One region of the Cytobacillus sp. Hm23 genome, then DNA from elsewhere that is predicted to be linked to it. Evidence: predicted binding sites of a transcription regulator. Region 1 holds the regulator's gene; each other region holds the start of a gene.
What was found. The regulator Rex, encoded in region 1, represses fermentation and respiration genes when NADH is low (regulators of the CRP and FNR family bind a similar motif). The targets are predictions, from matches to a motif close to TTGTGAAATATTTCACAA.
Positions count from the first base shown of each region.

Region 2: the regulator Rex is predicted to act here: its motif matches at 1,523-1,540, upstream of ACSVDA_RS12940 (cytochrome c3 family protein).
Region 3: the regulator Rex is predicted to act here: its motif matches at 2,342-2,359, upstream of hcp (hydroxylamine reductase).
Region 4: the regulator Rex is predicted to act here: its motif matches at 2,435-2,452, upstream of ACSVDA_RS16930 (TIGR04053 family radical SAM/SPASM domain-containing protein).

Region 1 is NZ_JBPXRQ010000061.1:9,723-13,339, forward strand. It holds gene ACSVDA_RS23120 (DUF2161 domain-containing phosphodiesterase) at 1-229, opposite strand, end outside; gene tatC (twin-arginine translocase subunit TatC) at 383-1,135, opposite strand; gene ACSVDA_RS23130 (twin-arginine translocase TatA/TatE family subunit) at 1,153-1,329, opposite strand; gene ACSVDA_RS23135 (redox-sensing transcriptional repressor Rex) at 1,428-2,066, opposite strand; gene moaC (cyclic pyranopterin monophosphate synthase MoaC) at 2,099-2,584, opposite strand; gene ACSVDA_RS23145 (hypothetical protein) at 2,606-2,821, shown strand; gene ACSVDA_RS23150 (ABC-F family ATP-binding cassette domain-containing protein) at 3,183-3,617, shown strand, end outside.
Region 2 is NZ_JBPXRQ010000017.1:55,430-59,046, reverse strand. It holds gene ACSVDA_RS12945 (ammonia-forming cytochrome c nitrite reductase subunit c552) at 1-905, opposite strand, end outside; gene ACSVDA_RS12940 (cytochrome c3 family protein) at 911-1,432, opposite strand; gene ACSVDA_RS12935 (YrzI family small protein) at 2,256-2,396, opposite strand; gene ACSVDA_RS12930 (YrhC family protein) at 2,778-3,014, opposite strand; gene ACSVDA_RS12925 (bifunctional cystathionine gamma-lyase/homocysteine desulfhydrase) at 3,228-3,617, opposite strand, start outside.
Region 3 is NZ_JBPXRQ010000026.1:33,292-36,908, forward strand. It holds gene ACSVDA_RS16040 (Crp/Fnr family transcriptional regulator) at 92-784, shown strand; gene hcp (hydroxylamine reductase) at 984-2,279, opposite strand; gene ACSVDA_RS16050 (Hsp20/alpha crystallin family protein) at 2,500-2,970, shown strand; gene ACSVDA_RS16055 (hypothetical protein) at 3,189-3,338, opposite strand.
Region 4 is NZ_JBPXRQ010000029.1:10,722-14,338, forward strand. It holds gene ACSVDA_RS16925 (aminoglycoside phosphotransferase family protein) at 1-1,036, shown strand, start outside; gene ACSVDA_RS16930 (TIGR04053 family radical SAM/SPASM domain-containing protein) at 1,256-2,377, opposite strand; gene ACSVDA_RS16935 (DUF2249 domain-containing protein) at 2,578-2,835, shown strand; gene ACSVDA_RS16940 (DUF2249 domain-containing protein) at 2,825-3,031, shown strand; gene ACSVDA_RS16945 (hypothetical protein) at 3,048-3,617, shown strand, end outside.

The DNA of each region.
Region 1 (3,617 bases):
CGGATAAACGCTGCCTTTTAGTAGCTTGTATTAACAGCTTTATACTTATATTAAGCTTAAGCTCCACGATCACTAGCTCATCGTCTTTTATAGCTGCTATATCACAATGATTGACTTCTCCATATACTTCATACCCCTGTTCTATAAAATGGTCTTGAATAGGTTTATATAAATCAACCTCATACAATTTTGTTGTTTTATTGTTCATTAACATCATTACTTTCTTCATTTATTCAATACTTAAATATAAGATACTAATACGATCTTTATACTTGCATATACTCACAAAATAACCGCTAGAAAATACTAAATGAAAAAAGTGAGCCTCTACAATTTGTAAAAACTCACTTTGATTAACTTTGTTATGATTATTGTATGGTTGTTACTCATTCTCAGTCATGAGTTCCTGTTCTAGTTTTTCCACTTTCCGAAAGGTTATTTTTGAGATAAAGATACTTATTTCATATAGAATAAATAAAGGTATCGTCACCATCAGATGTGAAATGAGCTCAGGTGGCGTAATAAATGCTGCTATAACTAGTAAAACGAAATATGCGTATTTTCTTATTTTCGCTAAAAACATAGGCGTGACTATGCCAAGTCTAGTTAAAAACATCACAACGACAGGAAGCTGAAACAATATTCCAAATGGAATAGTGATTTTAAATAGAAATTGGAAATATTCATTTATACCAATAACTTGATTAACCGTTAGGCGTTCAGATATCCTCGTCATAAACTCAATAACAAATGGAAATAGAATAAAATAGGAAAATGAAACCCCACCTAAAAATAGTAACACTGAAATTGGTATATAACTTAAAGTGATTTTCCGCTCTTTTTCATATAGACCTGGACTAATAAACGCCCAAAGCTGGTATAAAATAACTGGTGCAGTAATTACAAAAGCTATAATAAAAGCAAATTGCATATAAATTTTTATTGGATCAGTTAAGGAAAATGCATTCATCGTCAGCTCTTTTGCTTCATCAGCCTGTTGTAAATAGACAATGATTGGCTCTGCCAAAAAAAAGCTTCCAATTGTAGCAACAACAAAGAAAACGACTGCGATAATTAGACGCTTCCTTAGCTCTCCTATATGATCGTATACAGACATTTCTTTACTATCATTCATACTTTCTCATCCTAATGTTACTTCTTTTTATTATTTTCATTTGCAATGTCTTGTGCCGCTCTCTTAAATTCTCTAAGTGTGTCTCCAGCAGCTTTTCCTAATTGAGGAAGCTTATTTGGACCAAAGATAACGAGTGCGATCACTAAAATTAATATAAGACTTCCAATTCCTATGTTAATTGGTCTCACCTCCATCATAAATTACAAATAATTTTCCTGATCTATCATTATAAAGCATATATTGTTATTATAACTCGATGATCATGCAAACGACCACAATGCCAGTAGAGCTACTATTCAGTTGGGTAGTTTTTAAGGAAATATACTAAAGATTGTAACTCAACTGCTAAATCAATGTGATGAATTCTAATATGATCAGGTACATTAATTCGAGCTGGTGTAAAATTCAAAATACCCTTGATACCTGTTTCTACTAAACGATCGGTCATCCCTTGAGCAACTGGTGCAGGTACAGTTAAGATGGCAACACTTACATCTTTGGTAATATGTTTTTCTAAATCATCCATATGATAAATAGGAACATCTCCAACTGTAGAGCCAATTTTTTGTTCATCAACATCAAATGCAAGTTCAATTTTCATATTATTATTTTTAATAAAGTTGTAATTTAAAAATGCAGTACCTAAATTCCCGACCCCGATTAACACCACTTTTGTCAGTTCATCTTGATCTAGTGTTTGTCGAAAAAATGTTAATAAGTAATTAACATTATAACCATACCCTTTTTTACCTAAAGCACCAAAATACGAAAAATCTCTACGTATTGTTGCTGAATCTACTTTTACAGCCTCGCTTAATTCAGCAGAAGATACGCGCTGCTTACCTGCAGCATGAAGATTTTTAATGAATCGATAATACAATGGCAAACGCTTTGCAGTAGCTTGTGGAATTTTTGTTTGTTCGTTATTCACTTCTATTCCCCCACATTCAAACAGCTATTCATTCACTGCTCTCTAATAAAGTCTCCGTTCTTTCCACCAGTCTTCTCTAATAAATAAGTTGGACCAATAACCATACCTTTATCAACTGCTTTACACATGTCATAAACAGTTAAGGCACATGTGCTAGCAGCAGTTAAAGCTTCCATTTCAACACCTGTACTACCCTTCGTTTTAACTTCTACGATAATAATAAGCTTGTATAATTGCTTTTCTTCTTCCCATGTAAATGTGATATCGACACCCTTTAAACTAATTGGGTGACACATCGGGATAATATCTGATGTTTTTTTTGCAGCCATAATACCAGCCACTTGAGCTACAGCTAAAACATCCCCTTTTTTTATTTTTGAATGAATAATTTGTTCATAAATTTCTTTATTAACTGAGATACTTGATCTCGCTATAGCAGTTCTTAATGTTTCGCCCTTTTCAGAAATATCAACCATCTTTGCTCTACCTTGATCATTAAAATGTGTAAATGAAGACACTGTTGCTTTTCACCTCTCAATATGACTATACTACACTATTTTTACAATCCTGTCGTTACTTTAACAAGGCGTGAAAACTATATGTACATCCAAGGCAAGGCCGTTTCTATCACCTTCTTAGTAAATGGCTTTTTCGTAAGTGGTGTGGCAATTGTAACTAATAATTTAGCCTATTGTTATAGTTTTAATGATGAAAAGGTGCAACAAATACTATTAGTAATCCTATTTATGTTTTAGTACAAGGCTTTACTCGCATTAATTGCTGTTATTCGTTTTAAGAAAAAATACGTATAAACCTAGCGGTTGTAGCTTTTTCCTCATTATAAATGAGGTCAATTGCATAAATTCATTTTTTGCTGTCCTAAATTACTGTCAATAGCAAAAATTCTACGAAAAGAGCCTATACATCGTACATGATATCAAAGCTAAGCCTAAAATGTCTTTAATAAGAAAGCGCATACAAACCAAGATAAACTATTGTTAAAAATAAGCACTTCTCAAGCCTTAGATAAGTAAACATTGGAATCCAGTGAAAGAATATTGCTCATTTCATACATTTTAAGATACACTAAAACTATTATAACAGAGGTGAACTAACATGATAGTGTTACAAGTGAATCAGCTCACAAAATATTTTGGATCTGATCTTATTTTATCGAATATAAAGCTAGAAGTACAATTGAAAGATAGGATAGCTGTCGTTGGCCGTAACGGCGCTGGTAAATCAACCTTATTGAAAATAATAGCAGGTTACATGTCTCATGATAGCGGAAGCGTCATGAAACCGAAAGACATTTCTATTGGATATTTAGCACAACATAGTGGCTTAGATTCGGACTTATCTATTTGGGAAGAAATGTTAACCGTGTTTGAACCGTTAAAAAAAATGGAGATGGAATTACGTAAACTAGAAGAAAAAATGTCCAATCAAAGCCTAATGTCAAACAAGGCAGATTACGACAAACTATTAAAAGAGTATGATCATTTACAAATTCAATATAAAGAACAAGGTGGCTATCAATATGAAGCTGAT
Region 2 (3,617 bases), on a different contig from region 1:
ATATGGCAATCCGAGCAGGAAACTTCAGCGATTCCATGAGGACCTTCAGACCAAATTTCGAATTCTGGATGCTGAGCTTTTAGCATTGGCGCACCTGAAACGGTATGAATCCAGTCTTGTGCAAACCCAGAATCTTTTGCTATCGTATCGTAGTATTCATACATTTCTTCTGGCTTTAATCCATTTGTCCATGGGAATGTTACTGCCTTCTTTTCTGGTTCAAAATAGTACTCTACGTGACATTGTGCACATACATACGTACGCATTTCATTTTTTGTAGGGTTTGAAATGTCTACTCCTCTTGCTTCCATAGCTGTTGCAAACATTGGACGAGTCACACGTAATTCCATCGTTTCGGGATCATGACAATCTGAACAACCGATAGGAGAATGTCCTAATTCTTCAGCACGAGGTACAATCTCATTTCGAAAGTTTGCTGACCAGTATCCGTCTCCAAATTCGTCCTCCTCTAATAAAATAGGAACCGCAGTACTTTTACAAGTAAAACAAGAACCAATTGACTTATCCGTAATTCTAGCAATATTGACATTATCTTCAACAGCATAAATGTGTCCACGATCTTCATTATATTCCTTTGCAAATCCATAACCATTAAAAATTATTGGCAAATAAGGTTCTTTAGTGTGGTCAAATTTTGACGTTGGTATTGATCCGCCGTATTTCGTATCAGACATTTCTTCATTACGCTTATAGCTTTCATACTGTAACGGAAAAATGTCAGCAAATGCTTCATTATTTATTTCGTCAGCTGATAGTCCCGTATTGTATAACTTTTTAGCAGCGGTACTTTCATTCGCTTCATCTGAACCACAGGCAGCAATAATAGCGATTAAAAAAATCACTAAAGCAGTAGGAACTATAATTCTTTTGATGCTCTTATGCATTTTCCTCACCCTTTCTCAAAAGATTCGTTTCGATTATTAATGTCATAATCGGCTGGTTTAAACCATTCATCTGTCTTAAAGTTGCCATTACCATGAGGGATTTGCCTATGACAATCAGTACAATTTTCTTTTGCATCGTGTGATAAATTATTTAGTGTTCCTTCGTGACAGCTTTTACAGTTTTCTTGAATAACGTCAATGGTGGCTGTTTTCGCATGAATAACATCCGGAATCTTATCAGCACCAAATGTATTCATGTAAATATCATGCGTTCCAGCTTTCGCTTTAAACAGTATTTTCTTTCCAAGGCTATCAGTTGGAGCATGACACTTATTACAAGCGATATTTGCATGTGTAGAGTCTACAAAGCTACTATAGGCTGAATCCATAGGGTGACAAGTCGAACAAAATTCTGCACTATCTGTATAATTCATTGTCTCAGCACTTGCTACTGCTACAACAACTCCTAAAAATAGCCCAATTAAAATAATGACTTTTTTATCAAGCGCTTTAAGCTTTTTCACCATATCTTCCCCCTCCTCTTCTTTCATTTTTTATATCTTCTTCATACCAATTAAAAGGCTAATTAGTATGTCAGCCACTAAATAAATTGACACTTGTGAAAAAATGAGCAATTTAATAAATATTGATTCACCGATTGGTGATGGTAGAAAAGTATAATCATATATCATTCACTAATATTGAAAATTGTTGAAAAGAGCCTACCTATAGGTTGATTGTACCTTTCCAACTAAACATTACCATATTTTATTGAATATTTGATACGCCATTATTGACAAACTATTGTCTATAACAAGGCCAAATTGTGTACATTTGGAAAAATAATTGTTTCAAGTATATTTAACAAAAACGGACCAAACTGTTACCCCTAGACTAGCATTGGAACGTTTTTAATGGAAAAAATATTTTATTTTCTCACAGTCAGATATATAGTCTTGACAGGCTAGGAGAGAGAGCTAGCAAATAAAAAAAGTAGGCTTTACTATAAAAGTAAAACCTACCTGAATGAATATATATGTGCGTTTTTACCTAATGGCTGTTTTTAACAAAATGGAAACTCAATTATTGTTAAAGTAGAAAAGATGCTACGAACGCTAGGTTTATACGTGCTTATCTATTTGAACGAAAAGCAACAACCAATGCGAAAACAGCCTATTGTATAGAGTCATCCTACTTAGCTGTAATGATGAAAAGGTAATATATTTATAATTGGTAATGATCGTCCTTTGTTTAGTAACTACGTAAAATTTTCCTTATCAATTAACTTAACGATCATCAAATTTTTCATTATCATTTTTATCACTCTCCTGTAATTATTTGCAATGATTATTATATGATTGGGTAAGCTCTAAACGATTTCTCTCTTTCTTCATCAATCATTTTTTTTACTTGCTCTTCTCGATAAGCTTTTTCAATTGAATACAAGCGTTTATTAATTGTTATTGTGATAGACAAAATATTGAATTTCATATGGTTTCACCTCCTTTAAGTTCATTACATACACTATGTTCAATTTGACAATAAAAAACCACAGGTAAATTTTCTATACCTGTGGTTAAAATAATCAAAATTATTTTATAAATAAGCATCAAAAGGAAAGATTTTGCTATTTATATAAAAAGCCACAGGTATACTATTCAACCTGTGGCGTGTATGCTATGTTAGTTATTGAAAGACCCGCATTCCGACATCGGTCGAGTAGTAAGAAATACTATTTAATTTAATAAGTTTAAATGATTTGCCTAACATTAAATTCGACCTCCTTATCAGAATTTGTTTATTTCATAGGAAAGTATAACCAATTTATAATGTTTTGTAAAGGGCTTTTTTGTAAAAAATAAAATAATTTTCTTACTCGAGATCATTTACTATTTTTTTATACTTTATTACAGTGTTAAATAAGAGAAACGCTACGAGTAAAAAAATATAGGTCATTGCCATTAATAAGTTGACATTAGTCGCTTCTTGAACATGTTGATTAATGATAACACCTAAATATAAAAAGACACTAATTGCAATTAAAACAAATGCAATTCTTGTAAAGTCGACAATTTTAAATTTCAAATCACGTAATTGCTTCTCATCCATTTTAAGTTTGTCACCTACTTTTCTAAGTATCTATAAATCTACTTTAACATATCTTAGTAGGCCAAAATGAATGTAACTTTAACCAATTATAAGGTAGGAACCAATCTTAAAAATAAATTAACGGCACTATGGCTGTTGCGAATAGGCTCATAATCTATAGAGAATACGGGTTAACTGAAAAAAAAAGGCGAAAATACCTTCGCCTTTTTTTATTTATCCTTTAAGTGCGTTAGCTAAGTCCGCGATTAAATCCTCCACATCTTCAAGTCCTACTGAAATGCGTACAAGCCCATCTGTTATACCTAGCTCTTCACGACGTTCTTTTGGTATTGAAGCATGTGTCATTTTTGCAGGAACTGAAATTAAACTTTCAACTGCACCAAGGCTTTCCGCCAATGTAAAATACTTAACTTGCTTAAGAAGTTGTTCTGCTTTTTCTTCACTACCTACATCAAATGAAATCATCCCCCCATAGCCTCTAACTTGTTTTTTTGCAATATTATGATTCGGATGACTACTTAATCCAGGGTAATATATTTTTTCTACACCTGGGTGATTTTGTAAAAAATTAATAATTTGTTTAGTATTTTCTTCGTGCTCTTC
Region 3 (3,617 bases), on a different contig from region 1:
AAACGTTCGTAATGAAAGTTTTTATTTATAGTCGCCAAATAATAAAATCTGTTAATATATATATAATGAAAATACTGTGGAGTGGAAAGAAATGAATAAACAAACTATTGAAGACGTTTTAAGTAATGTACCTTTATTTAAAGAACTTATAAATACTGAATTAAAAGAAATTGTAAATATTGCAATTACCCGTACGTACCAAAAAGGGACTCATATTTTCATGCATGAGGATCCTTTAGATTATGTGTATTTTATACATACTGGTAAAGTAAAGATATATAAAAATGATATTCAAGGAAAAGAACAGATTGTATCAGTATTAAGTGATGGAGATATGTTTCCACACGTAGGTTTTTTTAGAAAAGGGAATTATCCAGCTTCATCATTCGCTGTTGAAAGTACTGCTGTTGTAGCAATTTCGATTTCTCATTTTGAACAGTTACTTTTACAACATCCAGAAGTTTGTATTAAACTTTTTAGAGTGATGGGTGAAAAAATTATAGATTTACAAAAAAGACTTGAAGAACAAATTTTAAATAATACATATGAGCAAATCGTTAAATTGTTACTAAGACTATCAGAAACTCACGGAACAGAAGTTGATAGCCACACAAGAGTGCTATCTACCCAATTCACCAATAAAGAATTAGCTAATATGATTGGTACAACACGGGAAACGATTAGTAGAACGATTACAAAGCTTAAGAAAAAAGGAAGTATTACAGTGGATTGTAATGGCAATCTTGTTATTGATGTAAATAAGTTCGAATCAGAAATCTTGTGAGTTAAAAACAAAAGCTCTTTTCAAATTTTATGAAAATGGACAATAAGATAAAGTTTTTTTCGAAAAACAACAATTAATGTGAGAACAGCCAAAAAATGAGTTGCTAGAGCAGCAACTCATTTTTCATTTTCATAAACTGTTATTACATAGAGTGACAGTATAAAATGGTCACACCAAAAAACAAAATTATTTTAGCTAATTAAACGGTTAATGATAACATTTGTTCCAAATCGTCTTGAGCATTATCAATTAATTGGAGGTTGAATGTTTCTTGTAAAACGTTCAGCACTCCCTCAGAAATAAACTCTGGTGGCTTAGGTCCAATGCGAATATCTTTAATACCTAAACTAAATAACCCAAGTAAAATTGCTACGGCTTTTTGTTCAAACCAAGAAAGAACAATACTGATCGGTAAATCATTTACTTCACATTCAAAAGCATCAGCTAAAGCAAGTGCTATTTTTACCGTTGAGCCTGAATTATTACATTGACCTAAATCAATATAGCGAGGAATGTCTGTCCCTGGTACTGTGCCATAGTCTACATCATTAAAACGAAACTTCCCACAAGATGTAGTTAAAATCACTGTTTCAGGTGGCAAAGATGTAGCCAGCTCTCGGTAGTACTCCCCACCTTTTCCTGGAGCATCACAACCAGCTATAACAAAAAATCTTTTAATTTTGCCATCCTTAACAGCTTGGATAACTTCAGGTGCCAAACCTAATACTGTTTCATGATGGAAGCCGGTTACTAATGTTTGTTCTGATTCAATGTTTGCATCGGGTAATTGGAGCGCTCTATTAATTAAAGGAGTAAAATCATCATTCTCTATTTTTTGAACATTTTCCAACCCCGCCACTTCATATGAATACATTCGATCTGCATACGTGCCCTTAATTGGCATCACACAGTTTGTGGTTGCTAATATAGCACCAGGAAACTTTTCAAATAATCTACGTTGATCATACCATGCTTTTCCTATATTCCCTTTTAAATGATGATATTTTTTTAGTTCTGGATAACCATGTGCAGGGAGCATTTCTGAGTGAGTATATATGTTTATCCCTTTCCCTTTTGTTTGCTCAAGCAACTCTTGCAAAGCGAATAAATTATGACCAGTTACTACGATACACTTTCCTTCAATTTTATTTTGAGAAACTGTTATTGGTTGGGGTATACCTAAACGTTCAGTATGAGCTTTATCAAGTACGTCCATGATACGAACTGCTGCTTGCCCTACCTTCATTGCCATATCAATATGTTCTTCAACATTAAAATTTGAATTCGTTAACGTCATATAAAGCGCTTCATGAGTCGTAGCATCAACAAATGGATCTGTATATCCAAGTTGATTAGCATGTGTACGGTATGCAGCAATACCCTTTAAACCAAATACGATTGTATCTTGTAAGCTTGCAATCGTTTCATCCTTTCCACATACACCAACCACTTTACACCCTCCTGATGGAGTTTGTTCACATTGATAACAAAACATGTCTATCTCCCCTTTAAAACGGAATTTTCATGTTTTAGCATACATCTTTCGTATACTATCAATTGTGATTTCAATCACATTTTTGGATAATTTACAAATTGTTCACATTTATACCATTTTTTCATTACATGACATGAGATACTCTGTGTATTTTTTGTGCCCTTTCCGAACGAAGTGCATAAGTTATAGCGAATAAACTTTTTTAACTGAGGTGAAAGTTGTGAGTTCAGACAATAATAATAAATTATCTAGAAATCTAGAGAACGAATTCAATGGCTTAATCAAATCGATGAATGAATTCATTGGCGAAAATCCTTTTAAACGAATATTTGAGTCACTTGATGACCTCCTTAGCCAGCCACTCTTCATTCAACAAATACCTATACGAACATTTGAAACAGATACAGAGTATGTTATTAATGCAGAATTACCTGGTGTTAAACGAGAGCAAATAAATCTTGAATTCTTCGAACATTATGTAACAATCTCACTTAATAATAGTGAAATAATCGAAGAGTCAAATGATAAACAACAAACATACCAAAAAATGCATACATTCCAACAGGCTTCAAGAACCATTCACGTTCCCTACAAGATCCCAGAACAAAACGTAACTGCAACATTTAGGAATGGCCTACTAGATATACGTATTCCACGCCAACAACGCAAGCGGATATCCATCCAGGAATAGAACTTTCATTAATAGCTCTTTCGTAAACCTTACTGCCTATTCTTACTAAAAATGAACAGAATGATGAGTGTAAAGAGAACTCAATAATTTTAAGACTAAATAAAGTGCCAGGAACGATAGGTTTATACGTATTTATCTCAAAAAACGGGAGTAAAAATTAATACTATATAAAAAAGCAGCGAAGGATAATATTCATTCGCTGCTTTTTATGTATTCCATTAGGAATTTTTGTGAGATTCACTTCCGTATTTAGGATTATTTTCTGGAGTTGAATCATGTTGAATGGATTGCTCATTAGCAAATTCAGTCTCATTCCTATTGTTCGGATATTTATTTTGTCTCTTGCGGTTATTGTTTCGATTAGTCATTCATATTCCTCCTAGTTATTGTTCTTATTATTCATTTCCTTTTTAGGACGTTTTTGTGTAAATTGGTTTCCAAATTCCATGTTTGTTTTTTGTGGTTTATTTTGCTTCTTTGTCACCTATGCTCCTCCTTTTTCAATTCATTTGGAGCAACGAATTGACATGACCCTATGCTCCAATACATAGTCTGTGACGCATGAAAAAAGATTATACACTTCATATTTCATACTATAAATTACATATTTTTAAAAATTAAAAGCAAGTTATATGTAGGAGGTGGAT
Region 4 (3,617 bases), on a different contig from region 1:
TTTTCAAAACACCGATTTTCATCATCAAATTAAACATAAGTTTGGCAAATATAAGTCATTTGTTCCTGATTCCATTCAGCAATTAAGAGCATCACCGAAAAGTATAATTTATAAATTAGACATCTCAACAGAATTTGGTATTCAACCAATTATTTTTAAACGTTATATAGGGTCAAAAAATAGAAATATTGTTGAAATAAATTTATATGAAAAAGCTCGCTCCTTTTTAAAAGAGTTTATGCCAACAATATACGCAACTAAATCAAAAATATTTGATAACGAAACATGGATGTTAATAGAATATATTGAGCCTTTGCGTGGACGAATTCATCCTCCAAATCATTTTGACTATATCATACCAACAGTTGCAAAATTACATGCCCACTCATATGAGCAACATTTCTACGATAATATCGATTTGTTTAACCCCTGGTTTCCAACATTTCATCCGAAGAAAGCGAAAGCAAGAAGACAAGCTAAAATACAAAAAACAAAATTGTATCTTATTGATGCATTACACCACAAGCGCTTAAAGAAAATAATAGAACCTACGCATAGCATAATACAACAAATATTAAGTGAAAGCTCATTTTCATTTCCTGAACTAGTAAAAGATGGACAATGTATCGTACACGGTGACCTTCATTTACAAAATATCTGCTGCAATCATTTAAATCAAAATACTAACAGTCATATTCGAATGATTGATTGGGAATCGTCTAGATTTGCATCAGGTTGGTTTGATATCAATTTACTAATTGAAAGATACCTTGGATTACGTAATTCCGAGAAAAACAATGATGATAGCATTCGTAACCATTGTGTTCAATTATATACTACTGAAATGAACAAAAGAGGAATCACCTTTCAAAGTGACCCTATGATATTATATAAAATGTCCTATTTACAGTACGTCCTTGAAACAGGCTTACTTGTACAATTACAAAAGGAGTTTGATGGTACAAAAGGTGTATTGCTTACCTATTATCTAGATAAAGTTTTGAATTGGGGTAAAGAACTCAATTTGTATAGCTAATACTTTTCTAGATGTTCAAATAAAACGTTCGTTAAAAAGACACGATTCAAACACTATAGGTTGTACGCAATAGCTATTTTGTTAACGAAGAAAAGCTACAGTAAATGCAAGTTATGAAAAACATCAATCTAAGAGGCCAAGTTTCAACATAGCTACATAAAAAAGGTGTATCCCACTCAAAGATATTGATGAAGGCTACACCTACTTCAGCTTGTTATATTAAGTATTCACTGATTTTGACCGCAATGCTTTCGGTATATACACACAGAATGGTTCACTTTCTAAAAAATCTCCAGTTACTGCATACGACCTTGCACGTGAGCCACCACAAACAAAGCGGAATTCACATACACCGCATTTCCCTTTAAATTTGTCTGGATTTCGCAAATCTTTGAAGATAGGGGAATTTCTATAAATATCTGCTAATGTCTTCTCTCTAATATTCCCAGCTTTGACAGGAAGTAAGCCACTCGGAAATACATCACCAATATGAGATATAAAGACAAAACCATTGCCGTCATTGACACCTTTTGGTGCTCGACCTAAACCATCAATTTGACCCGTTTTTCCTTCGTTTAAGGCATCTACATAACGGATAGCTCGATCTGTATCTTTTGCTTCTTTCATTTTCTGTTGAATAACGACACGACGGTAATGTTGTGCAGCTGTTGTTTTAATATCAAACGGTACCTTTTTACTTAATTCATATAACCAGTGAAAAATCTGTTCGTGCTGTACTGGAGATACCATATCTGACTCTTTCCCCCGTCCAGTAGGAACGAGAAAAAACACACTCCATAAGACACATTTTAACTCTTCTACAACCTTAGCCATTTCTTCAAGCACATCAACATTGTAGCGAGAAATCACTGTATTAATTTGCACTGGAATTTCTAACTCGTGTAAATATTTTATGGCATTCATTGTTAGATCAAAAGATCCTTTCGTTCCACGAAAATGATCATGTACTTCAGCTGTTGGACCGTCTAAACTAAAAGCCCACCGTGCTAAACCAACCTCTTTTGCCTTCTCAATCGCTTGTTTTGTTACATTTGGAGTGGCACTAGGTGTCATGGATACCCTTACACCTTTTTTTATCGCATAATCTGCAATATCATATACATCTTCCCTCATCAATGGGTCTCCACCTGTAAACACCAACATTGGGTTATCCATTTCATAAATCTGATCTATTAATTGTTTCCCTTCCTCAAAGGATAATTCTCTAGGGTCCCGTCTAGTTTGAGCTTTTGCTCGACAATGCAAGCAGTGTAATTGACAAGCACGTGTTAATTCCCAAATGACTATAAATGGATTTTTATTAAAATCTCGATCAAACATAAGGACTACCTCCTCAACATTCATGTAAATATTGTAATTATTTTGATTTGGGTATGTATGTGATATGTATCACATATTCTTGTGGACAAATTGTGAATGGTAACTAGTGAAAAAATTATCAACAAGTGAACTGAATCACACCAAACTTAATTGAAAATTATTATCATTAAATCAAAGGATATGACAAGGAGGAATAAAAGGTGAACGATACAGGAGCAAAAAACATCGTTGAGTTAGATGTAAGAGAAGATATAAATAAAAAGCTTCAGCCATTTCAAAAAATAACAAATACTGTTTCGTCATTGAACGATGATGACATTTTTATATTACACGCACCTATCAAACCTACACCCCTACTTACAATTATGAAAACAAAAGGTTTTACTTATACCGTTGAGAAGGTAGCAGCAAAGCATTGGAAAGTAACCTTTGTGCGAGGTGAGAAAAATGATTCTTGATAATCGAGGTCTAGAGCCTCCCCAGCCAATGATGAGAACACTTGCAGCATTGGAAAAACTTCAAGATAACGAAGTTCTTTCAATTATTAATGATAGACGACCTATGTTCTTATATGAGCAATTGGATGAACTCGAGTTTACGCACCATACTAAACAACTAGACGATGGTACTTATCAAATTGATATTAGAAGATGAAAACGGGTGATACTTTATGTTTCCACAGCAAGCTACGACAGAAACAAATATAAAGCTTCCATTCTTATTTATTTTTTTTAGTTTATTAGCCTTTCTAGCAAGTCAATTTATTCTCGTTTTTCAAGGCGAGAATATCGTAAAAGGTTTGTATAGAATCCCTGAATTATGGAGTAGTGCACATTTGCTTATTCTCGGATGGGCAGTGATGGTGGCAATGGGGGCAATGTACCAACTGGTTCCTGTTGTTTTCCTTACTCCCATTTGGAGTGAACGCTTAGGCTTTTTTCAATTTTTCTTAAGTGCTATAGGGGTTTCTAGCCTGGCGTTATCATTTGTATTTGCACCTAAAACAATTCTATACAGTGGAAGTATTGCTTTATTTTCAATATTATTATTTATCTTTCAAATGTTGATGACCATGAAAAAGCAAGAGAAGTTCAATATACTCACATTGTTTGTTGGTAGTGCACTCATTTGCTTATTGCTTACATTGGCTTTAGGTATATTGTTAGCATATAATTTGCAGTTCGGAACAGTATTATTTCAACATATTCCACTTTTAAAAACACATATTTTATTTGGTATC